One region of the Arthrobacter pigmenti genome, then DNA from elsewhere that is predicted to be linked to it. Evidence: riboswitches for the same ligand, from Rfam matches in the RefSeq annotation. Region 1 holds a riboswitch; each other region holds the start of a gene.
What was found. A riboswitch is a leader RNA that binds a small molecule or an ion and turns the genes downstream of it on or off. The one in region 1 is predicted to bind S-adenosylmethionine.
Positions count from the first base shown of each region.

Region 1 (7,737 bases):
ATCTCCGTTGCGCTGGTCGATGATCAGGACCTGTTCCGTGCCGGCATTCGCATGCTCATCGAAAGCCAGGAAGACATGTTCTTCGTCGGCGAAGCCATCAACGGGGAGGAAGCGGTTGTCCTGGCGGCTGAGAACCCACCGGATGTCCTGCTCATGGACCTGCGGATGCCCGTACTCGATGGTGTTACGGCGACCCGGCAGATCGTCGACCGCGCCAAGGCTGCCGGAACAGAGCTGCCGAAGATCATCGCGCTCACCACGTTCAACCGCGACCAGGCAGTGGTCGACGCCGTGCACGCCGGTGCCAGCGGATACCTGCTCAAGAGCGCGGAACCAGAGTTCCTGCTCGCCGCGATCCGAACCGTGCACTCCGGCTATTCAGTCATTGCGCCGGGTTCTATCCACTCCCTCTTCGAACATGCCGCGCGCACGCTCCCCGCCGCAGGTCCGGACCTGTCAGTGCTTGACGCCCTGTCCGGACGTGAAGGTGAAGTCTTCCTCCTGGCGGCGAAGGGACTCAGCAACAGCGAGATGGCCGAAAGCCTGTTCGTCTCAGAGGCCACCATCAAAACGCACCTGCGCAACGTGCTGGACAAGCTCGACCTACGCACCCGCGTGCAACTCATCGCTTTTGCGCACGAGCACAGGCTGTTGGGTTAGGTGGCGGCCATGGGGGAGGTTCTTTTCATCGCCCTGGCGATTGTCGTCGTCGTGATCGCAGCCGTACTGGTGAGACACACGGTGAAGGAACGCCAGCCCAAGGATTATGAGGAGCGGCCGCCTGCACCCGAAGCTGTCAGCCAGTGCCGTACCCCGGAACAGATGGCGGTTGCCCGCGAACTGGCTCGCCAGATCCTCGAGACGGATGCCCGGCAGCATCCCCGTTAGGTCAAGTCAGCCGTTGCGGCGCTCGTAGCGTTTCCGCGCCAGATCGTAGGCCTCACGGAGAAGCTCCCCCGTTGCCGCGCTGGTCCGCTGCCCCGGATTGAGCACGCACAACCAGCCCAGCGAACCGTAGACGGGGTGAGCCATGACGACGTCCAGGCGGCCGGCGTCGTCGTTCGTTTCAAATGCCTGTGCCGCTGTGTAACTCTCGAACGCTGATCTGCCTGCAGCGATATTCACCCTGAAGATTCCCGGCCGGTCCAGGCGCGACCTCGCGTCTTCGGGATAGTTCTTCGTCACGATCGTGGCGAAGGGCTGTGTTGCCTGCGGCATCTTCCCGTTGGGCGCGTAGTAGAAGAAGGTGTCGCCCCAGGCGAGTTCCGGCGATCCGTCGCCTTCGGAGACGGTGAAGGCTGCCGCACCGTCGAACGATTTGACCAGTGTGATCACTTCATCGATGTCCATCCATCAAGCCTGTCATTGAAGTACATATGGAGGGTTCTCCTGCGCTGTGCATGACATCCGGGGATGAAAGTCTACATTTGGAGTATGCGAACCATCGACGTCGCCCGCCGCGTTGGCTGCTCGGTTCAGCTCATCCGCAACCTTGAACGCGATGGGATATTGCCGTTCAGCGCCAGAACGCGAGCGGGTTATAGGCAGTACGCGGAGGTCCACTTGAAATCAGCGCTGGCGTACAGTGCCTTGGCGGCCGCTGTGGGCCCGGTTGAAGGCAAGCGGCTTGTGCGCACGGTCCATCGTGGCCCGGTACACGAAGTGCTTGAGCTACTCGATGTGGCGCATAGCCGGCTTCTCGAGGAGCGGATCGGGTGCCGCGCAACGAGGGCAGCCGTCGCAGCAATCTCGGGAGAACATATCGACGACGGCGCCCACCGCGACTCGATGGCGGTTGCAGAACTCGCTGGCGCACTTGGGATCCGAACCTCAACTTTGCGGCATTGGGAGGCGGAGCACCTCATCACCCCTGTCCGGCTACCCCCGCGGGGTGCTCGCCAGTACACGCCGTCGGTAATCCGGGATGTGCGGATCGTTCATCAGTTGCGCTGCGCCGGATACCGGATCGACACTCTGCAGGAACTCATGCCGCACATCCGCGAGGGGAAACGCTTGGACGACCTTGCAGCGATCCTGGCACGGCGCGAGGCCGATATCGAGTTCCGATCCCGGGCACTGCTGGCAGCATCCTCTGAGTTGGACGCGCTGCTTACTCTTGTTGACGCGGTCCGGGACTGAGCATTTTCGGGCGTTCGTTCGTTTTGACTGAGGTTCGGCGGCCGCTTTGGGAAGCGGTACAGAACCGGCCGCGAGACTAGGCGTTTTCCTGCTCAAGCCGGGTGACGTCGTCGTCGTTTTCTAGTTCAGGCTCCCAACGCAGAATGTCGCCGGGCTGGCAGTCGAGCACCTCGCACAGCGCTTCGAGCGTAGTGAACCGGACGGCCTTGGCGCGGCCGTTCTTCAGCACCGCCAGGTTGGCCGGCGTGATGCCGATGCGGTCGGCAAGGGCACCGACGGGCATCTTCCGTTTGGCCAGCATGACGTCGATATCGACGATGATGGGCACTAGATTACCTCATCGAGTTCGGTCCGCAGGTGCTTCGCTTCAGCATCGCGGGCAACGGCCTGTGCGAGCAGGGTCCGCATCACCAGAACGATCAGCGCCACCCCGCCGATCATCAGAGATGCACCGCAGATCAGCAGCACGATCCCTGGGGCAATTTCACCAGGCGCCAGCAGAACAGCAAGCCCGAACACGAGGACCGCGGCAGCTGCAATCGCCCAGAAGATGATGTCGACGTATCGGAATGCGGCCTTCGAAAAGACAGTGTTGCGGCGGACCATCGTCAGCAGTTTCCATACACACAGCGCCGTGATCTGAACTGTGACGATGCCAAACACGACGATCGCGTTGAACGTGATCCGCAGTCCGGTCGGCACGCCCGCTTCTTCCAGGTCCGTTGAAATCAGCGGCACCATCCACAACTGCACAAACAGCGAACCGGCCAGCACCATCGCAATCACGATCCGTAATGCGAGGATGGTCAGTTTTCCCATCGGAACTCCTTCGATTGACTTACGTTGAGAATCTATCGTTAAACGATAAGTGTCAGCAAGCGCAACATTCTCGGACTGAAGGCACCGTCGTCGTTATAATCGGTTCAGCTTCAAGAGTTGCGGTGCCAAGCTCCGACTGGCCGCACACCAACCCCATGTTCACGGGTGGTTCGGATGAGGAAGCGGCCTTCGCCGCCCTGATGGGCGCTGGCGGGGGCAAGAGCAACCGAAGGACGCGCCGTGAGCCCCAGCCCCTCAGACGACTGTCTGCCTGCAGTTTTCCCCATTCTTGACGTGTACGACGGCGTCATCGAGTTTCGCGTTGACGGCCAGTGGGAGCGCCGCTGGGTTGCGGACATCCACTCGTTGGACGCGGTGCTGCGGCGGAGCGTGTGCCGGCCGGAATGGGATTCTTTCGCGGAGACGCTCGTAGTGCGGATTGCTTCGCTCGGGCGGCGCAGCGGGCTGCGGGTTGAGGTGCCGCTGCTGGCTGCCTGTCCGGTCATGGCGGTGGAGGCGGTGCGTGAGGTCCGCGACCTTGAGCCGGCGTGAGCGCGCGGCGTAGGAGAGCGGGCGTTTAGGCTGAGCGGATGGAATGGATTCCGGATGTCGAGCGCGGAGCGTGGCTGAAAGAGCGGCTGAACTGGTCTTCGAATGACATGCACGCCGTGGTCCCGCGCGGGTTCCAGGCGTACGCCCGGATCTTCCACCCGGCCTCGCGGGACCGCCCTGCCGAGACGAAGACCTGGCACGGCTATGAACCCGGAAACGTGATGGACTTCGAAACGGAAACCGTGACCTGGCAACAAACGGCTGACGCTTTCGGCACTGAGATGCACGCACTTGCCCAGTTCCACCGGCTGGTCAGGACCGCAGAACTTTACTCTTCACAGGAGCTCGACCCTGCCGGCTGGCGCTATACCTGCCCTCGGTTGGGCAATCTCGACGTCGGCATCCTGGCTGCCGTTGCTGCGCACCTCGCGGAGCACACAAGTACACCGGACGACGGCGCGGCCGCCGTCTGGGGTGGCTGGGGCGGGCTGACCACTGGAGCAAGCTGCGCCGTACTTACCGCTACTGAGAACGACGACGGAACGCTCAATGCGACCCAATCCCCGCAGGGTTCCGATGAGCCCGGGACGGGCATACTCCCCCGGGCAGTTGCTACTGGCCCGGAACTCGAACTGCCGCAGCGGGAGTATTACCTGTTCGACGCCGGCGCCACCGACTTCGCATACGCCGACTGGCCCTCGAAGGCACCCTGGATAAGCCACACCTGGGACCCACAATCTCCCAGCATCATCTGGCCCGAGGACCACGCCTGGGTTCTGGTGAGCGAGATCGACTTCGACTCCACGATCGTCGCCGGCAGCCTCGAACTCGTATCCGCGCTGTGCCGCGATCCTGACATCGAAGCCCTCATCATCAGTGAGGGTGCGGACCTGACCTGGGATGCCGACGTCGTCAATCGGCCGAGCAATTAGGGGGTTGTCGCCCGCTACACCCGTTGAGTCCGAGGATTACGACGAACCCCGCCGAACCCGAACCACCCGCCCGGTGTACGAACTCCGCCACGGACAGCAGGTTGAGCGCGTGCAACGAGACTTGGATAATTTACTGGCCACACACCCGGCGGGCTCGCGGAACTCACTCACTCTGCCGGTCTCGAAGTGACCCGGACAGATCCTCTCGTAGACAGCGAGTTCACCGTCTACTTGAGCCAGAAACCTCCACTCTGCGTCACAATATACATTCCGACGTTCCCGGATCCACCCTGCTCCATGAGCGAAAGGGAAATGACCTTCACGTCGAAGGTCATGTTTCCGTTGGCGAAGGCGTCATAACGAAGGTCTGGATTGTTTTGGTGGTAGTCCGAGATGATCTCGATCGCTTCTTCGGCCGTCATGGCGGTCACGGGATCGAGCGTGGGCCACACAGCCGCTTTCTCTGGAGGTACACCGGCTTCGATCAGATCTTGCCTGCTCTGCCCAGGACTCAATGGTTGGGGATTTCCTACTACTGGCGGTTTCGGCGCTCGCGTCTGAGGAATTTCGGGTTCCGGTGGTGCTTCCGACGTCGAAGCCGAGGAAGAGGGCGCCTGAGTGGGATCGGGGGCTGCGGACGGACTCGGAGATGCGGATGGGCTCGCCGACGCGTTGCCGCTTTCACCCGCAGGGTTGCTTGTTCTCGCCTCCGTCGTTGACTCACTGCAGGCAGTGGCCGAGAACACCAAGGCGAGCGCGGCGACTCCGGCTTTCGCATAGCTTGTTCTCTTCAGCCGCACTCGTTCCCCTCCGTCGTGCATTACTGGTTACCTTCACAAACTATCTAGAAGGCTTCGCTGTGTACAGCGAAGCTGGACGGCCGGTGACCACACTGGCGACCGGCCGTCCTGGCATTGCTCAGCTCCGATGAAGGATGCTTTGCGTCTTCATCAACCCGGCTAGGGCGCCGAATCCACCACGGAGGTCCGCACGGAAGTCCAGGTCGAGACGGTTCCGGCGGGTCCCCAGTGCGGGGAGTCCTTTAGCACCACGTCCCGTTCCCCAATCACCAGTCCCGAAGCGGGATCGATAACCATGTCCGTACGCGCAACTCCGCCCGGTGAGGGAAAGCCGATAGCGATTCCGGTTCTGCCATCGATGGTCGCCTGTCTGTCCGCGAGGGTAACGCCGGGGATGAGTGCGGCGGCCCTGTACAGTGTGGCGCGAAGGTCAGCAGGGACGACTCCAGTACGAAGCCCGTCGGCTATTGCTACGAAGGCCGCCCTTTCAGGGGATTTGTTTTTGCCCTCCGTCCGCTCGTAAATGATGTCCAGCAGAACCTGTGGGTCCCTGGGTAGGCTGCTGGCTTCTTCAAGGTGTGTGCCTGGAATGACTTCTGGCCCGAACCCACCGAAGGCACCTCCTGGAGCCCGCCGAACCCCAACCAATGGAGTTGCCCCTTCCGGCAACGGTTTTTCCGGCAGTTTTTCCAGCTCGGCCGCTGCAGCCTTCGCTTCCTCGTTGGGGAACGCGAAGGGGACACTCTCTTCGCGGTTCCAGACCCATACTGCATTCCTGTCAGCTGGTATGTAGAGCTGCCTGCCGGTCTTTGCCAGCCAAGAGACGCCACTTCCATCGGCGGCCTGCATGCCTGAATGAACAACGGCCGTGGTCTCGATTTTGAGGTACTGGCCGGGCTTCACCACCGGGTCAGAGGTCTGAATCGTTGCTGCTGCGGCGTTGCTCAGTACTTCAGCGGCTTCAGCAGTTGCTCCGGGGGTGGGCCTGATAACTTCTGCGCCGACGATTCCTCCCACAAGCAGTGCCGCCGCTGCAGAAACAATCAGCGCACGACGACGGAAGCGGATCGGGCTGACAGTGCCCTTCGTATGTGGACCGATCGTTGTCGAGGCCGAATTCGGGCTCACCTTGGCCATGACCTTCTTGCGGCCACGAGCCAAGGTGGCCGGCGCAACAGAACCGATGTCGTCACGCATTTCGCGGAGCAGCTGCAAATCGTCCATGGTCGTTCTCCGTTTCATCAAGTTGTTCAAGGTTGAGTTGGGCCCGCATAGCCCTGCGTGCGCGATTCAAGCGAGAGCGGACAGTTCCCACCGGAACTTGCATCGCCAAGGCGATCCCTTCATAGGTCAGGTCAGCCCAGGCATAGAGCAGCAACGTTTCCCGATCAACTGCGGTCATACCCTTGAGGGTCCGGGCAAGGCGTCCGGTCGCCACCTTGGCGTCCACCCGGTCAGCAATGCGGTCAGAGTCATCGGCCACAGCCTCATCCGAGGCCGCTTTCGCCGCAGCTTTGAGCACCTTGGCCTCAGCCCGGTGATGTCGTCGGAGCAGATTGGTGGCGATACCGAACAACCAGGGCCGGGCATCCTCCCGGTCAAGGTCGTACGTTCCTAACTGTTCCCACGCGACCAAGAAAGTTTCAGACGTCACGTCGTCAGCGGCGAAGTCACCGGCCCTTCTGGCTGCGTATCTATAGATGACTGATGCGTGTCTGTCGTACAACTCCCCAAAAGCTGCGGGGCTGTCGCGGGACCGCCTGATGATGTCGTTGTCTGTGCTCACACTATGTATTGCCCGCTGGCCGCAGAAGGGTTCACGGAGCATGCCCTTCTGGCGCTCAATGATGATTCATCGAAGCGTACAGGTGACCCTGAGGGCTGGACACGGCGCCCCCAACGTACGGGATAAAGTGGCACGTTATGGGGACTAACCAGAGGTCGGAGCCGGAGCAGATTGTCATCTATGACGTCGGCGCAGAAGACGATGTGCCGATTGCCTCAACTGAAGTGCCACCCGCCGGCCCGGCGGCGCTTCAACCCGCACTTCGTCGCGGCCTGGTCACTCACGTCCATAATTCTGATACTCGGAGTGTTGTGGCTGTTTGGCTACGAGCGGGGAATATCGCCACCCGCTTATGCGAATCAAGTAAGCATTGATCCAACCACCGGACTCATTGAACCGGTAAGTAGCGACCCGTTCATGAACATCATGCTCAACCTGAACGACGTCGGCCCCCTCCTTCTTGTCGCAGGGCTTGCCACAACGGTGCTTCTGTTGGCAATGCACGGAGCACTCCGCAGCCGGGCAGCCAAACCGACAACCTGACGCGGCACTTCAGCCCGCTGAAACTTTCAATTGCGTGCAACTTTTCGCAGTTGCGCGGACACTACAGGGTATGGGGACACCAGGTCAGGACGATTCGGTCCTGTGGCAGAGCAGCCTGAAAGGCGATGGCGAGACCTTCGGAGCGCTCTTCGACAGGCATAGGGAC
Region 1 is NZ_JAATJL010000001.1:124,528-132,264, reverse strand. It holds gene BJ994_RS00690 (response regulator) at 1-660, shown strand, start outside; gene BJ994_RS00685 (hypothetical protein) at 670-888, shown strand; gene BJ994_RS00680 (DUF6194 family protein) at 895-1,350, opposite strand; gene BJ994_RS00675 (MerR family transcriptional regulator) at 1,435-2,139, shown strand; gene BJ994_RS00670 (helix-turn-helix domain-containing protein) at 2,216-2,467, opposite strand; gene BJ994_RS00665 (DUF2975 domain-containing protein) at 2,467-2,958, opposite strand; SAM riboswitch class IV at 3,067-3,187, shown strand; gene BJ994_RS00660 (hypothetical protein) at 3,199-3,510, shown strand; gene BJ994_RS00655 (hypothetical protein) at 3,549-4,442, shown strand; gene BJ994_RS00650 (hypothetical protein) at 4,670-4,873, opposite strand; gene BJ994_RS00645 (hypothetical protein) at 5,061-5,222, shown strand; gene BJ994_RS00640 (CU044_5270 family protein) at 5,402-6,466, opposite strand; gene BJ994_RS00635 (RNA polymerase sigma factor) at 6,432-7,070, opposite strand; gene BJ994_RS00630 (hypothetical protein) at 7,239-7,571, shown strand; gene BJ994_RS00625 (RNA polymerase sigma factor) at 7,642-7,737, shown strand, end outside.

Region 2 (7,737 bases), 2.6 Mb from region 1:
CGGCGGGTCTACCTACTGACGCTCCGCGACGGTTCCCGCGATCCCGAAGCCGACGCCTGGCTGGAACGGACGCGCGCCGTCGTACTGGAAAGCGGTGTGCCGCTGGATACCCGAGAGCCACTGCCCGCACCCGAATTCACAGTCAGGGATACCCGCGAGGAGTACCTCGCGAAAATCCGGGAAGCGAAGGCGGAGATCGCGGAGGGCAACTCCTACGAGGTATGCCTGACCACCGCTCTGACCGCGCGCACCCAACGGCTGGATCCTTTCGCGGCCTACCTTCAGCTCCGAAGCACAAATCCCGCACCATTTGCGCATTACTTCGCCTTTCCCGGTTTCGCCGTTGCCAGTACGTCGCCGGAACGTTTTCTGCGGCTCGATTCAGGTGGGGGCATGCGCGCCGAGCCGATCAAGGGCACGCGCCGCCGCTCCACTGATCCCGCTGAGGACTCCGCTTTGAGGGCGGAGCTGCAGACCAGCACCAAGGACCGCGCCGAGAACATCATGATCGTGGACCTGCTGCGCAACGACCTCTCCCACCTCGCAGTCCCGGGGACGGTCATGGTAAGCCGTTTGTGTGACATCGAAACCTACGCGACCGTGCACCAGATGGTCAGCACGATCGACGCCCGGCTCCGGCCAGGGTCGTCACGGGCGGAGGCTGTGGCAGCGGCGTTCCCCGCCGGATCCATGACAGGCGCACCGAAGATCAGCACCATGGCGATCCTCGACCGGCTCGAAGCTGCGCCGCGCGGGGTGTATTCAGGTGCCGCGGGATACTTTTCGCTGGATGGGGCGGCGGATCTCGCCGTCGTCATCCGTACGCTCGTGATGGAGAACGACGACGACGGCACCCGGCTCACGCTCGGCGTGGGTGGGGCCATCACGTCCGACTCAGACCCCGCCGAGGAGTGGGACGAGGTGCGCACCAAGGCATTCGGGGTGCTCTCGGCGCTGGGCTCGACGTTCCCGGACTGATTCTTCCGAATCGAGCGGCCAGTTATGACCGACTTCCAGTCGTGAACCGGCTATATCCGGCCGCTCGATGAGGGCTCGCCGCACTAGGCTGGACCGCATGACAGTTCTGGTGTTCCTCGACCCCGCAATGCCGGACGGCCGCATCGCCGACGCCTCCCAGCCACAGCTGAAAGTTACCGACACCGGCATTACTCGCGGCGACGGGATCTTCGAGACGATGCTCGCGGTAAACGGCGCACCCCGGAAGCTGCAGGCACACCTGGCCCGGCTGGCGTCCTCGGCGGAGGCGCTGGCATTGAACGTCCCAGCCTCGGACGCGTGGGAACGTGCCATTGGCACGGCCCTGCAGGAAGCGGACGACGACGGCGATCTTGTGGTCAAGCTCGTCGCGATCCGTGGGGTTGAAGAGAGCGTCGAGGGCGGCACGGAAGCCACCGCCTGGGTCCAAGTGTCTCCCGTTCCGAAGGGCCTTCGGGGCAAACGCCTCGCCGTCCTCCTCCTCGACCGCGGCTACGACAGCACCGCTGCCCAGCGCGCCCCCTGGCTGCTCATAGGCGCGAAGACCCTCTCCTACGCCGTCAACATGGCGGCACTGCGTTATGCCAAGTCGCAGGGTGCGGATGACGTCATCTTCACCTCCTCGGACGGCAAGGTGCTGGAGGGACCGACGTCAACCGTCCTCATCGCCCGGGTAATCGACGGCGTCAAGCACCTGATCACACCGCAACTTGAGAGCGGAATCCTGGCTGGAACCTCGCAGAGTGCGCTGTTCGCTGCAGCTCGCGATGCGGGCTGGGAACTCGGCTACGGGCCGCTCATCCCGGCTGATCTCTTCGCCTCCGACGGCGTGTGGCTGATCTCGAGCGTGCGGCTCCTGGCGGAAGTGGCATCGCTCGACGGTAAACCTGTAACCATGTCGCCGGACCTCACGGCCGAGCTGTCCGCACTGGTGGAATCCGTCTCCTAGCCCCACAAACGCGCCGACGATTCGCACGATCGTGGGGACGTCACCACGAACCCGCGCAACAGCGGCACTTTTGCGGACGCGCGACGCCGCATTACTGCACATTACGACGGCGCGTGGCAGAGTCGCCGGAGCCGGTGCTACGTTCAGTCGGGAGTAACGAGCGCCAGCGCCAAGCCCTGACTTGCTGGCCGGCAACCCTCTATCACGGCGGGGTGCCTCAGGTGAATACTCGGCACAAGGATCAGCTTTCGAAGGATCAACAGCGTGCACGCGTGAGGAGACACAGTGTCACAACAGTCAGCACATACGCCCCGGCCTGCCAATGGTTATGCCGGCGACGTCACACCCCGTCAGGCGGTGGAGCGGGTCAGCAAGGGCGCGGTCCTGGTTGACGTCCGCACCACCGAAGAGTGGCGCACGGTTGGCGTCCCGGACCTCACCGACGCCGGGACCGTTCCCCTGTTCCTCGAATGGAACCGCGCGGACGGCGCCCGGAACGAGTCCTTCGTCTCCCAACTGGACGGTCTCAAGGGCCGCGAACTGCTGTTCATCTGCCGTTCCGGAGTCCGCTCGGTTGCAGCAGCAAAGAGTGCCACCGCCGCAGGCCACACGGTTTATAACGTGCTCCACGGTTTCGAGGCTGACGGCGGCTGGCGCGCCAGCGGCCTGGCGACCACGGTTCATGCCCAGTCCGCCGGGGTCAAGGGAGGGAAGGCAGATGACTGAGTCCACGCCGTCGTCGTTCTCCCCCGCAACCCCTTCCGAGCCGATCCCCGGCAATGGCGGTTACCCCGTTGTCCAGCGCCCGGACGACGACGTCGCCGCCTGGGCGTCCGACACCCTCGCCGTGCGCGGCGGGCTGGCCCGCTCAAACTTCGAGGAGACGTCGGAGGCACTGTTCCTGAACTCAGGTTTCGTGTATTCCTCCGCGGCTGCTGCCGAGGCTGCGTTCACCGGCGATGTGGACCGGTTTGTCTACTCCCGGTACGGCAACCCCACCGTCGCAATGTTCCAGGAACGCCTCCGGTTGCTTGAGGGCGCAGAAGCCTGCTTCGCCACGGCGAGCGGCATGTCAGCCGTTTTCACCGCGCTCGGAGCGCTGTTGGCCAGCGGCGACCGCGTTGTGGCCTCACGAAGCCTGTTCGGGTCCTGTTTTGTGATCCTCAATGAGGTTCTCCCGCGCTGGGGCGTCGAAACGGTATTCGTGGACGGCTGGGACCTTGCCCAGTGGGAAGAAGCCCTGAGCGTTCCCACCACGGCGGTGTTCTTCGAATCGCCGTCGAATCCGATGCAGGAGATCGTCGACATCCGCGCCGTCGTCGAACTCGGGCATGCCGCCGGCGCGCAGGTGGTGGTGGACAACGTCTTCGCCACCCCGCTGCTGCAGCGGTGCACCGAACTCGGTGCCGACGTCGTCGTCTATTCCGGAACCAAGCACATGGACGGGCAGGGCCGTGTGCTTGGTGGGGCGATCCTCGGCCGGAAAGAGTTCATCGAGGGTCCGGTCAAGACGCTGATGCGCCATACCGGGCCCGCGCTGTCCTCGTTCAACGCGTGGACGCTGCTGAAGGGGCTGGAAACGCTGTCGCTGCGCGTGAACCACTCCTCCTCGTCAGCTTTGACGCTTGCACGCTGGCTTGAGGCGCAGCCCGCTGTGAACTGGGTACGGTATCCGTTGCTGGAATCGCACCCGCAATTCATCCTCGCAGCGTCGCAGATGTCCGGCGGCGGCACCGTGCTCACGTTCGAGCTGAATGCACCGGTTGGCCGTGCCAAGGAAACCGCGTTCGCGCTGCTGGATGCCCTCGACATCATCGATATTTCGAACAATCTCGGCGACTCCAAGAGCCTGATCACCCATCCCGCGACCACCACCCACCGTGCCATGGGCCCGGAAGGACGCGCCGCGATCGGGCTGTCCGACGGCGTGATCCGATTGTCGGTGGGCCTTGAGGACGTCACCGACCTGCAGAACGACCTCGGAAAGGCGCTCGCCGCGTCCTGAAGCTGTGATTCGGCTGTGAGTTTGTCTCAGCGTTGAACCATTTCGGCCCTTGCCCGCGTCTAGAGAGCAGAGGGGCCGAGTGGCCGCTCCCATCCCCCGGGTGTCGGTGGGGTGATCACGGGAGGTATCAACATGAGTAAAGCAATGCGCGTCCTGTTCGCCGTCGTCGCCATTTGTCTTCTGGCGCTGACCGGCTGTGGTTCCTCCGGTTCGCCTTCCGAGGAGCCCACCAGCGCTCCCGCGGCCGAGGAGCCCACCAGCGAAGAGCCGTCGGAGGAACCCACCAGTGAGGAACCGTCCGAGGAGCCCACCAGCGAGGAGCCGACCGAAGGCGGGGGCGAGGCCGGCGGGACCATGGGCACGCCGCTCGGAATCGCTGAGACGGACCTCGGTGAGGTGGTTGTCGACGCTGAAGGAATGGTGGTCTACTACTTCACCAACGATGAGGCGAACTCCGGCGTCAGCGCTTGTGAGGGAGGGTGCCTGGAGGCGTGGCCGCCGGTTCTGACCGACAGCGAGACGCCTGAGGCGGAAGGAGTCACCGGCGAACTCGGCACCATCGAAACGCCCGACGGCGAACTGCAGGTGACCATCAACGGTATGCCGATCTACTACTTCGCCAACGACGAGGCCCCCGGAGACACCAACGGCCAGGGCGTCAACGAGGTCTGGTACGTGGTGGCACCGGACGGCACCATGATTCAGTAGTCGCCCTAGCTTCCCGACACCACGTCCCGGGCGAGCAGCGCAGCTTTCATGGACCGCAGAGCGTAGTGCAAACGCGATTTCACGGTGCCCTCAGGAATGGCGAGGGCACGTGAAATCTCGGCCGTCGTTTCGCCGCGGAAGTAGAAGTGCAGCACCACATCGCGATGCTCGGGCGTCAGTTCGCTGAGCGCGTCCGAGACGAGCCATGAGGTGAGCAACTGCTCAACGTCGTCGTTCGAGGCCGTTTCCGGCAGCACGTCAACGTCGAACTCATGCCGGCGGAAGGCACAACGAAAGGAATCCACCAGCGCGTTCCGCGCTACCGCGAACAACCATGCGCGGATCTCCATTTCGGTGCGACCCCGCATGACCGGATGCTCCCAGGCCCGCAGCAGGGTCAGCTGCACCACCTCGTCGACAAGGAAAGCGTCTCCCGTGAGCCTCCGGACGAACCCCCTCAAGGCGCGCAGGTGATTGTCGTTGATGCTGCTCAGCCAATCTGCCTGACCATTGCCCATCGTCGGTTCCCGCCCCTGGACTCTGCTGGACCATCCGCAACCTATTCATGCGCGGCGAGGTTGGGAAAAGCCTGCGGCCTCATCTCATGATGCACCTGTACGGGCCATCCGAACAGGGCGGGCCCTCCTCGAGCTAGCCGAGGATGAAGTTCCAGGTGCCTGCCAGCACCGCAGCGATCACCGCTACGGCCGCAATCAGCAGACCGCACAGTGCAACTCCGACGTCGATCCTGCTGAAGGTACTCTCCCTCGCCCACGTGCGCGGGCCGGCGCCGAAACCACGGGCTTCCATCGCCACAGCCAACCGGGTGGCTCTTCGGATGGCCTGAACCATGAGGCCGAAGGCTTGCCCGAGGAAGTTCCCGAACCGTGCCGCCGGGTTCCCCTCGTGGCCCACACCGCGGGCATGACGGGCGAGGCCGAGAGTGCGCCATTCCTCGAACAGAAGCCCGACGAGCCGCATCCCGGCGAGCGCCCCGAGGACAAAACGGTGCGGGGCCTTGAGCCGCTGTGCCAGGGCGTCCGCAAGATCGGTGGGATCGGTGGTGGTGAGCAGGAACAGGCCCGGCAGTGCAATGGCCAGTGCCCGGAGTCCGATCGCCAGCCCGGCGTTGACGGAGTCCTCTGTGAACAGGACTGGACCGGCTTCGAACAGCACGCGGCCGGTCTTCTCGGCCAGCAGCGCAGTTCCGTACGCCCCGACAACCGCTGCAACCACAAACGGCCAGGCGCGGAAGAACAGCCTCCGCGCGCTGATCCCCAGCAGCGGCAGCAGCAGGAGTTCACTGAGGAGTACGACGCCGGCGCTCACCCAGTCCACGCTGAGCATCACGACCACCGTGATCAGCGTTGCCGCGAACAACTTGGAGAGCGGGTTGGCTTTCGGAAGCAGCCGCCCGGTCAGTTCCGGGGTGAGGACGTCCGTGCTCATGCTGACACCTTCGCCGCAGATCCGCCGACCACAAACGTGCGGGACCCCAACGCGGCTGTGAAGTCGCGGTCGTGGGTGACCGACACAACGCTGGTTCCGCGCGCTATCTCTTCGGCGAGCAGTGCCACCAGTTCCGCCCACGTGTTCGCGTCCTGGCCGAAGGTGGGTTCATCGAGGATGAGGATGTCGGGGCTGCTGGCGAGCATCGAGGCAACAGAGAGACGCCGCTTCTCACCGCCCGAAAGCGTAAAGGGGTTGGCCTTGAGCAGCCCGGTCAGACGCAACCGTTCAGCGATCGGGTCCACCCGGCGTCGTACCTCTGCCTCATCGGAGCGCGCGACCCGGCGCGGCCCGAACTCCAGTTCCTCAAGCACCGTGTGGGTGAGGAACTGGTGTTCGGGCTCCTGGAAGACCGTGCCGATCCGGCTGACGAGTTCGGCCGACTTCCACGCGTGCGGCCTCTGCCCGGCGCCGCGTGAAAGCGGATCAAGCGCCGAGAGGGTTCCGCCGCGCGGCCGGAGCAGCCCGGCCAGCGTGAGCGCGAGCGTTGACTTGCCCGCTCCGTTCGGGCCGAGCACGCTAAGCGCAGCACCGGCCTGAAGGGTGAGGTCCACGCCGTCGAGCACTGTCGGTCCGCGCTTTGCCCGCGCCACCGAAAGGTTGCGGGCCTCGAGCAGATCCACACCGGTGTTCGTTTCCACCAACGGCACGGCGGGATGGTGGCCCGGCACCCAGACACCGGCTTCGATGAGGCGGTCGCGGGTGCCCTGCTGCTGAAGGACGACGTCGGGACTTCCGTCCGCGAGGATGCCGCCGTTCGAGTCGAGCACCACGATACGGTCAACGACGTCGGCCCACACCTCCACGCGGTGTTCCACCACCACGAGCGTGGCACCGGTACGGTCAAGGACGCGTACGACGGCGTCCCTCACCTCCAGCACGCCGGCTGGGTCCAGGTTGGCGGTCGGCTCATCGAGCAGCAGCAGTCCCGGCTGCATGGCCAGCACTGCGGCCAGGGCGAGCCGCTGCTTCTGTCCCCCGGAGAGCGCCGTCGTGGGGTGGTGGAGGGGGACGTCGAGGCCGACGTCGTCCAGTGCGCGGGTGACGCGCGGCCAGATCTCGTCCCGCGGTACGGCCAGGTTTTCGGCGCCAAAGGCCACCTCGTCCCCCACCCGTGCGAGGACCAACTGGGTGTCGGGATCCTGCAGCACGAGGCCTGACCGACCGCGCGCATCAGCCGGGTTGTTGCCATCAATCGTCAGCTCGCCCGATTGCTCCCCTTCATCCTGATCTCCCAGCACACCGGCCAGACCATGCAGAAGCGTGGATTTCCCGGCGCCGGAAGCACCGAGCAGCAGGACGCGCTCGCCGGGCTCGATGCGCAGATCAATGTCCCGCACAGCCCAGCGGGCACGTCCCGGATGCCGCCAGCCCCACCCGCTGGCTGAGATGGAAGCGCCCACCTTAGACGTCGGCTGTCCGGCCGGAAGCGAAGGACGAAAGCACGCCGGTCTTCGCGAGGCCGCGCGTGGCGAGCCAGGGCAGCAAGCCGGCAAGAACCACACCGGAAATGGCCGCGAAGACCCCGTACATGAGCTTGTGATCCAGCGTCCAGACGGAGTTGTACATG
Region 2 is NZ_JAATJL010000001.1:2,770,514-2,778,250, forward strand. It holds gene pabB (aminodeoxychorismate synthase component I) at 1-978, shown strand, start outside; gene BJ994_RS12930 (aminodeoxychorismate lyase) at 1,076-1,945, shown strand; SAM riboswitch class IV at 2,098-2,224, shown strand; gene BJ994_RS12935 (rhodanese-like domain-containing protein) at 2,231-2,671, shown strand; gene BJ994_RS12940 (O-succinylhomoserine sulfhydrylase) at 2,664-3,950, shown strand; gene BJ994_RS12945 (COG4315 family predicted lipoprotein) at 4,083-4,658, shown strand; gene BJ994_RS12950 (sigma-70 family RNA polymerase sigma factor) at 4,664-5,176, opposite strand; gene BJ994_RS12955 (energy-coupling factor transporter transmembrane component T family protein) at 5,310-6,107, opposite strand; gene BJ994_RS12960 (ATP-binding cassette domain-containing protein) at 6,104-7,570, opposite strand; gene BJ994_RS12965 (ECF transporter S component) at 7,572-7,737, opposite strand, start outside.
Region 2: another riboswitch for S-adenosylmethionine. It lies ahead of BJ994_RS12935 (rhodanese-like domain-containing protein); the one in region 1 lies ahead of BJ994_RS00660 (hypothetical protein).

Region 3 (7,737 bases), 900 kb from region 1:
ACCTCGCCGAGGACGGGGCGGAGGCCAAGGAACTGATCGAGAACGGACTGGTGCAGGTCAACGGTGAGATCGAGGAGCGACGTGGTCGCCAGATCCACCCGGGTGACTCGGTGACCGTGAACGGTGTCAGCGTTGTGGTGGTGTCCGGCTGACTCCCGGAACGCTCAACTGAAGAAATTCGCGCACATGCCCGAGCTCCTGAACGTTGATGCTGTGAAACATTCCGGCATAAAGCACCTTCGTGAGCCGGGTGTGCCGGTTCAACCACCCGTGCGTGAACTCAATCCTGTCCGGGGAGATGACCGGGTCTTCCTGGTCGCGGCCCCAGAAGAACGGAACCGGGTTCGCCTGCAGCTCCTCATCGCGGAAGAACTCCCGGCCTTCGTCCGGCACCGCAAATCCGGAGAGACCGACGACGGCGGCATAGTCAGCGGGCCGCGCACGTAACATCGAGGTGGCAACGGCCATCCCCATGGAGAAACCAAGCAGGCTCACGCTGGAATGGCCGCCCCGATTGGAATCGACCCAATCCACAACGTCCTGAACCGCCGCCGTAACCTTGTCCACGGAATACGCGGCGTCATGCTGGAGCGGGAACCAGGTGAAGCCCGGGCCCATCGCCACCGGCGCGCGAACCGAAGCCACCGTGAATTCATCCGGCAGGAACTCAAGAATCCCCATGAGGTCATCCTCATTGGCCAGGTGCCCATGGAGCAGAATGAGCAGCGGCGTGCCCTGGCGCTCCTGTTCGGGGCGGGACCAGACAACGACAGGTTCCCGTGCACTGTTCTCCGCGGACTGCGTATCGACATCGCCGGACGGGTTGGAAGAAGTCATTGGTTCATTCTGTCACGGTCGAATCCCGCGGAGTTCTCCATCATCACGGCTGTTGCGCACCTACGGTCGCGTAGGCAGTGAGCAGGTTGGCAGGATAGGACAGTGACCGCAGCGATCGTTCCTCCTTCAGAAATCGGGTCCCCGTCGATGGGTGGCTCCCAGCTCAATGCCGAACCCCACCCGTGGAACCGCTACGTTGCCCTGGGAGATTCCTTCACTGAGGGGATCGGTGATCCCAATCCGGCCAGCGCCGGCGGGTACCGCGGATGGGCGGACCGCGTCGCCGAGGAGTTGAGCCGGGGACACGAGAACTTCGCTTATGCGAATCTTGCAGTCCGGGGGCGTCTGCTCCAGGAGATTGTCGATCAGCAGGTTGGCCCCGCCATCGCACTCAAACCGGACCTGGTGACCCTCTCCGCAGGGGGAAACGACCTCATCCGGCCGGGAGGCGACCCAGACCAGCTCGCCGCCCGGCTGGACGGCGTCGTTCAGATCCTTGGTGCAAACGGGGCCACCGTAGTCCTCTTCACGGGACCGGATGTCCGCGAGACGGTGCTCGGCAGCATCCGCGCGAAGACGGCCATCTACAACGAGAACCTTCGAATCATCGCGGCCAGGCACGACGCCGTCATCGCTGACATGTGGGCGCTGCGGCAACTGGTCAATCCTCAGATGTGGGGCCCGGATCGCCTGCACTTCTCACCGCTGGGACACCATACGATCGCGATGATGGTCCTGGACACCCTCGCCGTGAGCCACCAGTTGCAGCCGCTTGAGCCGAAACCGCTGCCCCCGAAGAACTGGCGCGTTGCGCGCAGCGAGGACCTCGTGTGGGCGCGTGAGTATTTTGTCCCTTGGGTGTTGCGCCGGTTGCGGCACCGTTCCTCCGGGGATGGGATCACACCGAAGCGTCCTGAACCGGCACCGATCTTCGGGCCCGGCATGCCTCCCGGATCAGGCACCTGAGCGTGCCGCACGGACAGGTTGCTCCGGATCCTGCACTGCATCAACCAGGGCACGACGTCGGCATGCGGCGCCTGCTGCGCCAGCACCTCTGGGGCACTCGCGACCAACCCGCGGCTGCGGTGCTCCGTGAGCTCGGCGCGATGCAGGCGCAGGAGTTCACCTATGCGCGCTGGTCCCTTGCCCAGCGGAGCGCCGGTGAAACGGCCGCCACTATTGACCGGCTGTATGCGGACGGCTTGCTCCTGAGGACACACGTGCTCAGGCCCACCTGGCACTTCGTCCACCGCTGGGACGCCGCCTGGTTGCTGCAGCTCACGGCGCCGCGGGTAAAGATGACTATGCGTTCAGTGATCAGGCAGTGGGGACTTGATGAAGCCACCCTACGGTCCGGAACTGCTGTCCTTGGGGCGTGTGTGGCGGACGGTTCCCATCGAACCCGCGACGAACTGGCAACAGCATTGGAAGCGGCCTCCCTGCCATCAGCCGGACCAGCGCTCGGCAGCTTCCTTATGGCGGCCGAACTCGATCGGGTACTGATCAGCGGAACGCCCCGCGTCAGTGCCGGCGGGACCGTCAGGCAAACCTATGCCGCGTTCGAAGCAAGAGTGGAGCCCGCCCCCACGGGCGGGTCCGTCCGCATCCCTTCCGGCAGAGAATTCGATCGGACTGAAGCACTGCGCGAACTGGTGATCCGCTACTTCGGCGGCCGCGCGCCGGCTACGGTCAAGGACTGCTCCCTCTGGTCAGGGCTTACGCTCGCCGACGTGCGCGAGGGGTTGCGGGAGGCCGACGATCTCCTCACCTCCGAAGAGATCGGCGGGCAGAGGTTCGTTGTCCCGGTGGAACCGTTGGCTATCCGGCCCCCGGAGACCCCCGTGGTAGACCTCATCCAGTGCTATGACGAGTTCGTCATGGGTTACACACCCACCCGATTCTTTGGTGCGCCGCCGTTGACGAGCAGCCCGGCCCGCCTGTCCGGGCACCTCATCCTTCTCAACGGACAGGTGGCGGGTGGGTGGAAACACACCCTGGGCCCACGGGAAGCGATCCTGGATATCGTCACCGATCGTCCCTTTGATGAGGCGGAGGCTGCGGCACTGGAAGACGCGGTGCGGAAGTACGGAGATTTCCTTGGACGTGCGCTGAACGTCCGGTGGCGCTGAACGTTACGCGTCACTGAGTGCTACGCGGCGCCGTCGTCGTCGTCCTCGTAGAAAGCCGCATGCAGCGCGGGCTCAAGCTGCGCTATCTCGGTCAGGAACGCGTCGTGGCCTATTGGCGAAGTGATCGTGTGTACCGTCACTTCGCCCGGCAGCGCGGTCGCGAGTTCGTGTGACTGCGCGGGCCAGTAGAGCCGGTCGGAATCGACGGCCGCGATGAAGAACTGCGCCTGTGCCTTGCTCAGCGCTTCGGGAAGGCTGCCGCGGTCACGTGCCGCGTCGTGGCTCATGAGTGCCTCGGTGAGGACAATGTAGCTGTTGGCGTCGAAGCGCCGGACGAGTTTGTCTGCCTGATGGTCGAGATAACTTTCAATCTGGTAGCGGCCACGCTCCGCCGGAAGCGGGGATCCGAACGGCTCCTCCGCACCCTGCGCGGCGCGCCCGAACCGGTGGGTGAACTCGGGTTCGGACCGGTAGGTGATGTGCGCGATCCGCCGGGCGAGTCCGAGGCCGCCCTCAGGCCCGACGGTGCCGTAGTAGTCTCCCTGCGCGAACTGCGGGTCCAGCCGGATTGCCTGCACCTGTGCCTGTGCGAATGCAATCTGCTCGGCTGTGCTCGCTGCCGCACATGCAATGACTGCACAGCGCTGGACGCGGTCGGGGTAGATGAGCGCCCACTCAAGTGCACGGGCGCCGCCCATTGATCCGCCGATCACCGAATGCCAGGATGGAACTCCCAGCAGATCCGCGAGCAATGCCTCAGCCCGCACGGAATCGCGGACCGTGACAAACGGGAAGCGCGAACCCCACGGTTTCCCATCCGGGTGCAGGGACGCAGGTCCCGTAGAGCCGTAACAGCCGCCGAGCATATTGATGGACACAACGAGGAAGCGATCGGTGTCGATGGTGCGGCCCGGGCCAACCAGGCCGTCCCACCAGCCCTCCTCCTCAGAGTCCCCCCGTGCAACGTGTGAACTGCCCGTGAGCGCGTGCTCGATCAGGACCGCGTTGGAGGCATCCGCGTTCAGGCTCCCCCAGGTCTCATATGCAAGAACGACGTCGGGCAGGTGCCCTCCAGCCTCGAGCGTCATCGGACCGATAGATAACCGCCGGATGGAAGCGTCCCCGTCCAGATCCGGCCGCGGCTGCGCCTGGGTCGTTGTAGTGCCTGTCAAGAGTGCCACCTTCGTAAATCGCGCTTGCGCCTGCACCGTTCGTGCATCGCCTGGTCGTCACCCGGGGCACCCCACCGCGAAGGAGGGTTGCCGGACAGCAAGCCGGGGCTGGCGGCGCAACGCGCCGTACTGTCACTCGTGACCTGGTACAAGAAAACCCGACGGTGCGGAATTGGGCAACTAATGTGACCCGGGGTGAATTTCCGGCCTGTGGACGGAAGCAGGAATGCCGTGCAACATGCTTGAGTGGAGCCGCCGTGTCCCTGGAAGGGGGCGACTCCACTCAAGGGGGACTTCCGTTTCGAAGGTCCCTGGCAGGAAGCGCCGGCGGTCTCGGAACCGGTCTTCCTGTCCGGCAAACTATCCGCGCAAAACCTTGGATTTAGCTTGGGGCTACCCGGGAGCGTCTGTGACTTAGGTAACCCTAAGTCGAGGCCTCCATCACAAAGTGCCAAAATGGGGCCATGCGCCTGGATCATGTCTCTTACGCCTGTGAACCTGACGGTCTCTCTGCCACGGCGGAGCGGATCTCCGAAGCTTTGGGAATCGAATTCGTCAAGGGTGGAGTTCACCCTCGATTCGGAACCCGCAACATGATCTTTCCGCTGGTGAACGGCCAGTACCTCGAGGTGGTTGAGGTACTCGACCACCCTGCGTCGGACAAGGCGCCTTTCGGACAGGCTGTCCGCGCCCGTTCCGAGGCCGGCGGCGGCTGGATGGGCTGGTGCGTCGCGGTTGATGACCTCACGCCGTTCGAGGAGCGCCTCGGCCGCAGCGCCGTTCCCGGCAACCGGAAGTTCCCGGACGGGCAGGAGCTCACCTGGCAGCAGATCGGCATCAAAGGCCTCATCTCGGACCCGCAGGTGCCCTACATGATCCGCTGGGACAACGGCACCGAAGCCATTCATCCCTCGCAGGCACGGCCGGCTTCAGTCAGGCTGAGCGCCCTTACTATTGCCGGCTCTGCCGACCGGGTAACTGAGTGGCTCGGTACGCCTCCTACCCACCCGCTTGACGACGTCGACGTCGCCTGGATCGCACCCAACGGAACCCCGGGAATCATGTCGGTCACTTTCGAGACCGGACAGGGTTCAGTTCAGATCTAGAGCTACCCGCCGATTCCCATCGCCGGTCCGAAGAGGGCGAAACCAACGAATCCGGCGATGTCGAGCAGTGCGTGCGCAACCACCAACGGCATCACCCGTTTGGTTCGTGTGTAGGCGTAGCCGAAGATGAGGCCCATCACGACGTTCCCGATGAACGGGCCGATCCCCTGATACAGGTGGTAGGTTCCTCGCAGCAGCGCTGAGGCAATGATGATGGCTGGAGTGGACCAGCGCAGTTCCCGCAGGCGCTCGAACAGGTAGCCGACCACAATCACCTCCTCAAGCACCGCATGCCGGAGCGCGGACAGTACGAGTACGGGCACCGTCCACCAGTAGGTATCGAGTGCAGTGGGGATGATCTGGGTTGTCAGGCCGAAGGCCCTGCCTGCTGCATAGACGCCGAGGGTGCCGAGGCCAATGATGGCGGAGAGCAGGAACCCGAGACCAAAATCGATCTTCGGGTTAGTGAAGGTGAAGCCGATCCGTCGGAACGCCGACCTTCCCGGACCAGAGAGCAGAAACAGGACAAGCGCCACGGGCACCAGGGCGAAGAAGATCCCCAGCAACTGATAGGTGAGATCGAAATACTGCCTGTCATCCAATACCGGGTTCAGGCGGGTGGTCTGAGCGGCCAGCGGTGCCTGGATGAGCTTGTCGATCAGATCGACGACGGCGTAGACCGCCGATTGCCCAAGGGAGAGACCCAGCACAATGAGTATCTCGATCCTGACCCTGCGTCGAGCACCGATGGATAAGGACGGCAGGTCGCCTGCATGAACGGTTGTCATACTTTTATGGTGCCGCAACCGGCACCGGGCGGCCAAAGCCCGGGCAGGACCAGCCACGGGCAGTGTTTGAGTATCTAGTCTTCGGCCACAGCCGGGGCGACAATCACCCGGGTCCCGCGCTCCCTGAATGCGGCCAGCTGGTATTCCGAAATCCCATCGTCCGTGATGAGATTGCTGACTGCATGACCGGTCATCGTAGCGAACGCACGCAAGCCGATCTTTGATGAGTCAGCAACGATATACGCCGTCGCTGCCCGCCGTGCAACCATGGCGTTCACCGCAGCTTCCCCTTCATCAGTCACTGTGGGTCCGAACTCAGGATCAAGTCCGTTGACTCCCACGAACGCGAAGTCGAGGGCGACATGCTGCAGGATGGCATCAGTGTAGGGGCCCACCAGTTCGGACGAACGGGAATTGACGATTCCACCGGTCACCATGATCTTGATGTTCGGGCGTACGGCCAGTTGGGCGGCAATATTGATCGCGTTGGTAACCACGGTGAGGGTGGGTTTGTTCGAAGGTTCCATCAGATCACGGCGCACGCTGAGCACCTGGGCCAGAGCTGTGCTTGTGGTCCCCCCGCACAGGCCCACAACTGAGCCGCGGGGTATGAGGGCACTTGCTGCATACGCAATGGCTCGCTTACGCAGCGCGCCAAGGTCCCGGTTCTGCTTCAGGGGCAGTGAGTACGCACCCGACTCAATGGTTGCGCCGCCCCTCGTTCGGCTCAGCAAGCGCTGTGCGGCGAGACTGTCCAGGTCGCGGCGTGCGGTTGCCGGGGACACGTGCAACCGGGTCACGATGTCCTCTACCTCAAGCTGCTTCGACTGCGCGAGCAACTCGAGGATCGCGTTGAGGCGGTCTCCCCGTTTGAGACCCGCTTCCAGATTCATTGTGCTCCCTGATGGCCTGATCAGTCCCAATGAGGCTGATTGAGCGAAACTGCGTGTAGACAGCAAGCATAAGTCAGAAAGTGTCTTACTGGATAGAGCGGCATGCTTCTACCGAATGGGGTAAATAAGCTATAACTCTCCTGTAACGGAGGGCTGAAAGACTTGACGTGAGGCGCAGATCACGCAATTATCTACTTCAGGCGATGAATCTACATGATCACTTTGCTAGCCGTTCAATCAGTACTTTGCAGTAACTAAACAAGCCACGGGATGCAATTCCTACCAATGGAGGCAAGAAGATGAACTTCCCAAAAAAGCCGGTCGAGCGCCGCAACTTCCTTAAGGGCGCGCTCGCGACCGCAGCACTCATTCCGCTCGGAGGAGCGCTTGCCTCGTGCGCCGCAGGCGGCGGCGCACCGAACGGCGGCAACGCGCCTGAGGGCGAAGTCTCGGATACCAATCCCTTCGGAGTTGCGGCTGATTCCACGGTCGACGTAGTCATCTTCAATGGCGGCTACGGCATCGACTACGCCGAGTTCGCCGGCGAACTGATGGCCGAGAACCAGGGTGTCACTGTTAATGTCGCTCCATCGACCAACCTGGCGCAGGAGCTTCAGCCCCGCTTCGTCGGTGGCAACCCGCCGGACGTTATTGACAACTCGGGCGCAAACGCTATCGGCATCGCTACCATCCTCGCTCAACTCGAGGATCTCACCGACGTCATTGATGCGCAGAACATCGAAGGTGAAACCATCCGGGACACGCTCTTCCCGGGCGTCCTGCAGCCAGGAACTTTCGACGGCAAGCTTGCT
Region 3 is NZ_JAATJL010000001.1:1,022,334-1,030,070, reverse strand. It holds gene BJ994_RS04725 (RNA-binding S4 domain-containing protein) at 1-152, shown strand, start outside; gene BJ994_RS04720 (alpha/beta hydrolase) at 127-837, opposite strand; gene BJ994_RS04715 (SGNH/GDSL hydrolase family protein) at 985-1,803, shown strand; gene BJ994_RS04710 (DNA glycosylase AlkZ-like family protein) at 1,806-2,966, shown strand; gene metX (homoserine O-acetyltransferase MetX) at 2,987-4,138, opposite strand; SAM riboswitch class IV at 4,154-4,282, opposite strand; gene BJ994_RS04700 (VOC family protein) at 4,603-5,244, shown strand; gene BJ994_RS04695 (CPBP family intramembrane glutamic endopeptidase) at 5,247-6,032, opposite strand; gene BJ994_RS04690 (DeoR/GlpR family DNA-binding transcription regulator) at 6,107-6,925, opposite strand; gene ngcE (N-acetylglucosamine/diacetylchitobiose ABC transporter substrate-binding protein) at 7,225-7,737, shown strand, end outside.
Region 3: another riboswitch for S-adenosylmethionine. It lies ahead of metX (homoserine O-acetyltransferase MetX); the one in region 1 lies ahead of BJ994_RS00660 (hypothetical protein).

Region 4 (7,737 bases), 2.0 Mb from region 1:
GAAGGTGATGACGTCCTTGATCTGCCGCGGAGTTCCCTCATTGTCGGAGTTGACGGGCCAGATGAATGCTTCGACAAGGCCGGCATCCCGCGCCAGATACGAAAACGCACCCTCGCAGGTCACCAGGGCTCCGCTGCCGGCCAGAGAGGTGCGAAGGTGGTTGAGCAGGCCCTCGAGTTCCTCCTTCAGCGCTTGCCCGTTCGCCTCGAACACTGCTGAATGCGCCGGATCAAGGTCGGAGAGCGCACGGACGATGTTGTCCACGTACATCTGGGCAGCTCTAGGCGACATCCAGGCGTGCGGGTTGGGCAGCCCGCTGTAATCGCCGGACCGGATGTCGACAGGCTCGACGCCGTCGGAAAGCACCACATGCGGTGCATCCACAGACAAGACGAACCGCTCGAACCAACGCTCCAGCCCAAAACCGTTGTCGAGGATGAGGTCTGCGTCCTGTGCATTGATGAGGTCTGACGGCGTCGGTTCGTATCCATGGATTTCCGTACCCACCTTGGTAATTGACTCGACGCGGATGTGGCTGCCCGCCACAGTGCGCGTGAGATCTGCCAGCACCGAAAAGGTGGTAAGGACCACAGGCCTAGGATCTTGCTCCCCGCCTGCCCGCTGAACGGTGGGGGCGCCGCATGACGCGACCACGAGTGTCATCGCGATAAGGAGTACCGCAAGACGAAATTTCGGCATGCCTAAAACATAACGCTAAGCGCGTTCCGGCGCCAGCTACGACCGTCTAGTGTCATGCGCCTGAAATTCGTTGTATAAGTTGTAGAATTGGGGTATGCCACGAACCGGTCGCCCCAAAGCCGAACTGACACTGACCGATGATGAACGCCAGACCCTGACCCGGTGGGCCCGTCGTGCCAAATCATCACAAGCGCTGGCTTTGCGCTCGCGTATTGTCCTGTCCTGCAGTGAGGGAAAGACGAACAAGGATGCTGCTGCCGCGCTCGGGGTCACCTCGCCCACGGTCGCGAAATGGCGTTCGCGTTTCATCGAGCACCGGTTGGATGGGCTCGTTGACGAACCTCGCCCCGGACGGCCCGCGACGATCACGGCCAACCAGGTCGAAGACGTCGTGGTGTCCACCCTGGAACACACGCCGAAGAACGCCACGCATTGGTCACGAGCGAAGATGGCCAAACGCAGTGGACTGTCGAAATCAACGATCGGGCGAATCTGGAAGGCCTTCGACCTCAAACCACACCGGGCTGATGGGTTCAAGCTCTCCAACGATCCTTTATTCGTGGAGAAGGTCTATGACATCGTCGGTCTCTACCTCAACCCGCCCGAGTCGGCAGTCGTGCTCAGCGTCGATGAGAAGTCCCAGGTCCAAGCACTCTCCCGATCGCAGCCAGCGTTTCCGATGATGCCGGGCATGCCAGAGAAACGCACCCACGACTACGCCCGCCACGGCACCACGAGTCTCTTCGCGGCCCTGAACGTCGCTGATGGGACCGTGATTGCCTCGACGCATCGGAAGCATCGGGCGATCGAGTTCCGGAAGTTCCTGACCAAGATCGACAAGGAAGTCCCCGACCATCTCGATATTCACGTCATCTGCGACAACTACGGCACGCATAAACACCCGACGGTCAAGACCTGGCTCGACAAGCAGCCCCGGTTCCATATCCATTTCACTCCGACATACTCGTCATGGATCAACCAGGTCGAGAGGCTGTTTGCCGAAGTCACCCGGAACCTGCTCCAACGCAGTGATCACCGCAGCGTGCAGGCATTGGAAAAAGACCTCAGGGAATGGGTAAAAGCCTGGAACGAGGACCCGCAACCCTACGTGTGGACCAAGACCGCCGATGAGATCCTGGAATCCCTATCCCGACTAATGCAACGAACTACCGGCGCAGGACACTAGGACGAAGAGCGCGTCGCCCTCCATGCGTATGTCAGGTACGGCAACTCGAGGGTCGCGTTCCACGGGTGGCCGAGGTGTTCGTGGAGATACCAGCGCAGGTTCTCGTCGACCCTGGCCCGCGTGGAAACGGAAGCGTTCTGGTAGTAACTGCGTGAGCGCGCAAGCTCAACGACGTCGGACGCGGACAACAGCTGGGTCCACGCGAAGACCCGCGACTCGGGCTTCGTGAAGCGCGCGCCGAGCAGCGGCCGGTAGCTGGGACGGAAGACATCACCGGCGTGCATGATGCGGGAAAGCCGGTGCACCCACGGCACTGAAACGTCCAGCTGGTTCCAGACCAGGGCAAGCACGCCTTCCGGCGCGAGGATGCGGGCAGCTTCTGCAACGGTCTCCACCGGATCGCACCAGTGCCACGCCTGGGCGATGGTCACGACGCCTGCACTTGAGGCGGGCAACCCCGTGGATTCGGCGGTGCCCTCCACAGTGCGCACATCCGGCAGACTGCGCGATAGCACCGCCAACATGTCTGAAGACGGGTCTACCGCCACAACCTCGCGGGAGCGACGCACAAGCTCCCGGGTGAATTTGCCTGTTCCAGCGCCGATGTCAATCGCCCAAACAGCTGAGGCCGGAACAAGCCAGTCGACGCAATCATCCGGGTAGCCCGGACGGACGCGGTCGTAGCGCTCGCCGTCCTGCAGATACCCACGAGCCAGTGTACGACGGCGGTGCGCGGCGAGGCGCGGACCTCCAGGAACCATAGTGGTGAGCTCCTCGCGTGCGGGTGTGGGACCCGACAATTAAAGCACCGGACTGCGCGCTGGCGCCCGCTATGCGTCTAGTCCGTGGAGCACGGGGCCGCACCGGCGGTGCCGGGCGTATGCGGAGCCCACTCGGGGAAGTTGCGGGTCTCCACGGCAGGGACCCACCGTCCCTGATCGACCACGTAATCGGTGCCAAGCCCATTGGAGATCAGTGCACGCAATCCGCCCAGGAGGCGTTCGACGTCGTCCTGCCTCGATCCCAGCCCGAAACTCGCCCGCAGCGAACCCGAAGGCAGGCCGAGGCGCTTGAGCAGCGGATGGGCGCAGAACTTGCCGTCGCGGAGGCCGATCCCGTGTTCAGCGGACAGGTAAGCGGCAACCAGACCCGCGTCGTAACCGTTCACGGAGAAGTTGACCACGCCGATGGCGTCGGTTTCCTCCGAGAAGATGCGGTGGACGGTGACCTCCGGCAGATCCGACAAGCCGTCGATGAGCGCGGTGCGGAGTTCACCCTCATGGCGCTGCCAGTCCGCTTCGCTGAGCCCTGAGATCACCTGCGTTGCGTGGGCGAGCGCGGCAGCCCCCAGAACGTTCGGCGAGCCGCCCTCATGACGGGCGGGACCGGTTGCCCACGACACGGAGTCCACCCTGACCGTCTTCACCGCTCCGCCGCCGGCCAGGTGCGGGGTTCCCGCATCGAGCCAGTCCGGCCTGCCGACCAGCACGCCAGCACCGTAGGGCGCGTAGAGCTTGTGGCCGGAGAAGGCGACGTAGTCGATCTCATCCCCGGACACATCCAATCGCCGGTGCGGAGCGAGCTGGGCCGCGTCCACGACGATCCGCGCGCCATGAGCGTGCGCAATCTCCGCGAGCCGCCCGATGGGAAGGACCTCACCGGTAACGTTGGAAGCCCCCGTCACCGCTAGCAGGTTGATCCCGCCGGCGGCGAGCTCCCGATCGAGCGCGACGGCGGTGGCATCGACGGTGTCGGCCGCGGTAACGCTGCGGTGCGGCCGCTGAAGCCAGGGAAGAAGGTTGGCGTGGTGCTCCAGGTCGAGGTAGAGGACTTCGCCCTCGCTCGGCACGCACCCGGCGAGCAGGTTCAGGGAATCTGTGGTGTTCCGCGTGAAGATGACGGCGTCATCTGCGCGTCCGCCCACGAAGTCCCGGACAATCCTGCGGGCGTTCTCGTACAGCGATGTAGAAATCTGTGAAGCGTATCCCGCACCCCGATGGACGCTTGCGTAGTACGGCAGCACGCTCTGGACGTAGTCGCTGACCTCCTGGAGTGCCGGTGCCGACGCCGCATAGTCCAGATTCACGTACCGTACGGTGGTGCCGTCGATTAGTGGAGCCGGAAGCTCCCCACCCAGCACCGGAGCGAGGGGATCGGCGGATACCAAGGTTGTCTGGTCTAGGATTGCGTTGCTCATGGAGTAACCCCACAGTGGTCTCAGGGAACCGCCGTTCAGGGAGGTTCCGCGCTTGCCGCATCACTTTCTGGTGCGGCCTGGTCGTCACCCGGGGCACCCCACCGCGGAAGGAGGGTTGCCGGCCAGCAAACCGGGGTTTTGCGCTGGCACTCGTGACCAATGTGTTTCAGCATAGGACAGGTTGGCGTTGCCCTGCAGCATTGTTACAGGGTTACTGGCGGCGGATCCGTTGCGCCGAATACCGCGGATCGGCGGTATTCGGCGCAGGAGGCCTACAAAAGGTCGTCGAGGGCCGGGTTGAGTTTCTTCAGGACCTCGTTGTGCAGCGTGCTGTTCGTTGCCAGCGCATTGCCGCCGAAAGGGCCATCTGAGCCTTCCAGAGACGTGAAGCGGCCACCAGCCTCCGTGACGATCGGTACCAGTGCAGCCATGTCATACAGGTTCAATTCCGGTTCGCACGCAATATCCACTGCTCCCTCGGCGACGAGGCAATAGGACCAGAAGTCACCGTAGGCCCGTGTGCGCCAGACCGAATCGGTGAGCGATACGAACTCATCGAGGTTGCCGCGCTCCCGCCAACCGGAAAGGTTCGAGTAGGAGAGGGATGCGTCTTCCAGCCGTGACACGTTGGACACCCGGAGGCGGGTGGCCGCCGCGAGCGACTTCCCCATAAACGCACCCGTGCCGGTTGCCGCCCACCAGCGCTTGCCAAGGGCCGGCGCACTGACGACGCCCACTACGGGGCGGCCTTCATCGACGAGGGCTATGAGCGTTGCCCATACCGGAACGCCGCGCACGAAGTTCTTGGTGCCGTCGATGGGGTCGATGATCCAGCGCCGCGCGCCGGCACCGCTGCTTCCGAATTCCTCTCCTAGCACTGCATCGCGCGGCCGGGCACGTGAAAGCTGCCCGCGGATCGCTTCCTCTGCAGACTTGTCGGCGTCAGTGACCGGCGTAAAGTCCGGTTTTGTCTCCACCGACAGATCCTGGGCCTTGAACCGGGACATGGTCTGGTCATCCACCGAGTCCGCCATCACGTGGGCAAGGCGCAGGTCATCGTTGTAGCTCTGGAGGTTCATACTTCTCAACCTATCGTGTGGGACGGCGGCCATCCGGGAGCGGAGTGCCATCAGTGGTCATGTGGCGCCGCCGACGAATATCGAGACAGGGCCTTTACGACAGAAGGGCACCGGCCCAAATGGCCGGTGCCCTTCTGAAATGCTGCTAAAGACTAGAGTACGGAGATGTTCTCAGCCTGCGGACCCTTGGGGCCCTGGGTGGTCTCGAAGCTGACCTTCTGGTTCTCTTCGAGTGAGCGGAAGCCGCCCGAGTTGATTGCGGAGAAGTGTGCGAAAACGTCAGCGCCGCCGTCGTCAGGAGCAATGAATCCAAAGCCCTTTTCAGCGTTAAACCACTTGACTGTACCTGTAGCCATTTTTTCTATTCCTTGAGTGTGAGGATCCCCCCGTACTTCGGGGTTCCTGTCGCGGTGTTCTTTTCGCCTGTCAAGAAAGCTTTCGAACTCCGGAGAGAAATCAAGGCTTAAAAATTAGTGCGCAACACAACAACTGCGTCCAGTCTAGCAGGAAAAACAGGCACCTTAGTGTGTGCCCAGTTCCTTCGTGTCGGCTGCCGGTTCCGAACCTGCGCCGAGCAGGCGCCTGAGGGATGCAAGGCGGACCGGCCCGGACGCGCCCGCGTGTCCGGCCGCAACCCAATCGTCCAGCCCGCAGTTCACCGCTGCCTCGTCGTGGCGGCAGCCACGTTCGCAGTCCTGGGTTCCGGGCTCGAGGTCGGGAAAAGCGGCGAGGATCCGGTCCGGCTGCACATGTGCCAGTCCGAAGGAGCGTATTCCAGGCGTGTCAATGATCCAGGTGCCCTCGGCGGCGTCGGCCGCTTTCAGTGCAAACGCCGACGACGACGTGTGCCGACCGCGGCCCGTGACCGCGTTGACGCCGCCGGTCGCCCGGTTCGCACCGGTCAGGGCGTTCACCAGGGTGGACTTTCCTACGCCCGAGTGCCCAAGGAGCACACTCACCTTGCCGTCCAGGAGGACCCTGAGCTGCTCGATAGCTCCGGAGGCGAGGAGCGCCGAGGTGCCGCTGTCGGACACGGACTCCACGGCGTCGTCCGTTGCAGCGGTTCGACTCGTGATGATCGTCAGGTCAAGGTGCTCGTAATTGGCCAGCAGCTCGGCCGGATCCAACAGGTCCGCCTTCGTGACGCAGAGCAACGGGTGGATGCCGGCGTCGTACGCTGCAACCAGTGCGCGGTCGATGAACCCGGTGCGCGGCTCCGGATTGGCGGCGGCCACCACGATCACCAGTTGGTCCGCGTTCGCGACCACGGCTCGCTCAACGGGATCGGTGTCGTCGGCGCTGCGCCGCAGGAGCGTCGCGCGGTCATGGATACGGACCAGCCGCGCGAGAGTATCGGGCTCACCTGTCACGTCGCCCACCAGCGCAACGAGGTCCCCTGCGACAACGGGGGAGCGCCGCAACTCGCGCGCACGGGCAGCAATCACTGTGCGCTCGGTGGGCGTGTCCTCATCCACGACGGCGGTGTAGCGGCCGCGGTCCACAGTGATAATGCGACCTGTGACGGCGTCTTCGTGCGCCGGGCGGTCCTTGGTGCGGGGACGCGACCCCTTCTTGTTGGGCCTGATGCGGACGTCCGACTCATCCCAGGATGAGATCCCGCGCCTTGACCCCGCTGGTGTCACCGCGTACCGCTCGAGTCAGCCGTGGCGGTGAGTGCCTCCCAGAGCTCGGGGAACTGTGGCATGGTCTTTGCGGTTGTGGCGATGTTCTCGACCTCCACGCCCGGTACTGCGAGCCCGATGATTGCTCCCGCGGTGGCCATGCGGTGATCCTCGTAGCTGTGGAATGGCCCGCCGTGGAGTTCCGCGGGGCGAATGATCAGGCCGTCCACCGTCTCTTCGGCGTCACCACCGAGCCGGCAGATCTCCGCAACGAGCGCAGCCAGCCGGTCCGTTTCGTGGCCGCGGAGGTGGGCGATGCCGGTCAGCACGGATGGCGTTTGGGCCAGCGCACAGATTGCCGCGACGGTCGGGGCCAGCTCACTGGTGTCCGCCAGTTCGGCGCCCGTAATACGTCCTGTACCGCGGACAACGAGCGTTGAATCCTCGGTAAGTACGACGTCGGCACCCAGTTGGGGCAGGATGGTCCGCCACTTTTCGCCCACCTGGGTGGTGGTGGCCGGCCAGTGCGGCATTCTTACTGTTCCGCCGGTTGCAAGGGCTGCCGCCAGGAAGGGCCCGGCGTTGGACAGATCCGGCTCGATCCGGACGTCGAAGGCGTTGACGGTCCCCGGTTCAATCCGCCAGTGGTTGGGCACGGAATCGTCGACGACGACGCCGACTTCACGCAGGACCTGAACGGTCATCGCGATGTGGTCCAGGCTGGGAACGGGTTTTCCAACGTGCTCGAGGTGCAGTCCCTCGGTGAACCGTGCCCCGACCAGGAGCAGCGCGGAGACGAACTGCGATGAGGCGCTGGCGTCGATGACCAGCCTGCCGCCCTTTACCTCGCCGTAGCCGGCGACCGCGAAGGGAAGGGCGCCGTCGTCATCATGCACTTCGACGCCAAGGCCGCGCAGCGCGTTGATCACCGCGCCCATGGGACGGCGGCGGGCG
Region 4 is NZ_JAATJL010000001.1:2,123,802-2,131,538, reverse strand. It holds gene BJ994_RS09820 (metal ABC transporter substrate-binding protein) at 1-699, opposite strand, end outside; gene BJ994_RS09815 (IS630 family transposase) at 794-1,885, shown strand; gene BJ994_RS09810 (class I SAM-dependent methyltransferase) at 1,882-2,646, opposite strand; gene BJ994_RS09805 (aminotransferase class V-fold PLP-dependent enzyme) at 2,724-4,082, opposite strand; SAM riboswitch class IV at 4,126-4,240, opposite strand; gene hisN (histidinol-phosphatase) at 4,355-5,161, opposite strand; gene BJ994_RS09795 (cold-shock protein) at 5,314-5,517, opposite strand; gene rsgA (ribosome small subunit-dependent GTPase A) at 5,683-6,804, opposite strand; gene aroA (3-phosphoshikimate 1-carboxyvinyltransferase) at 6,801-7,737, opposite strand, start outside.
Region 4: another riboswitch for S-adenosylmethionine. It lies ahead of BJ994_RS09805 (aminotransferase class V-fold PLP-dependent enzyme); the one in region 1 lies ahead of BJ994_RS00660 (hypothetical protein).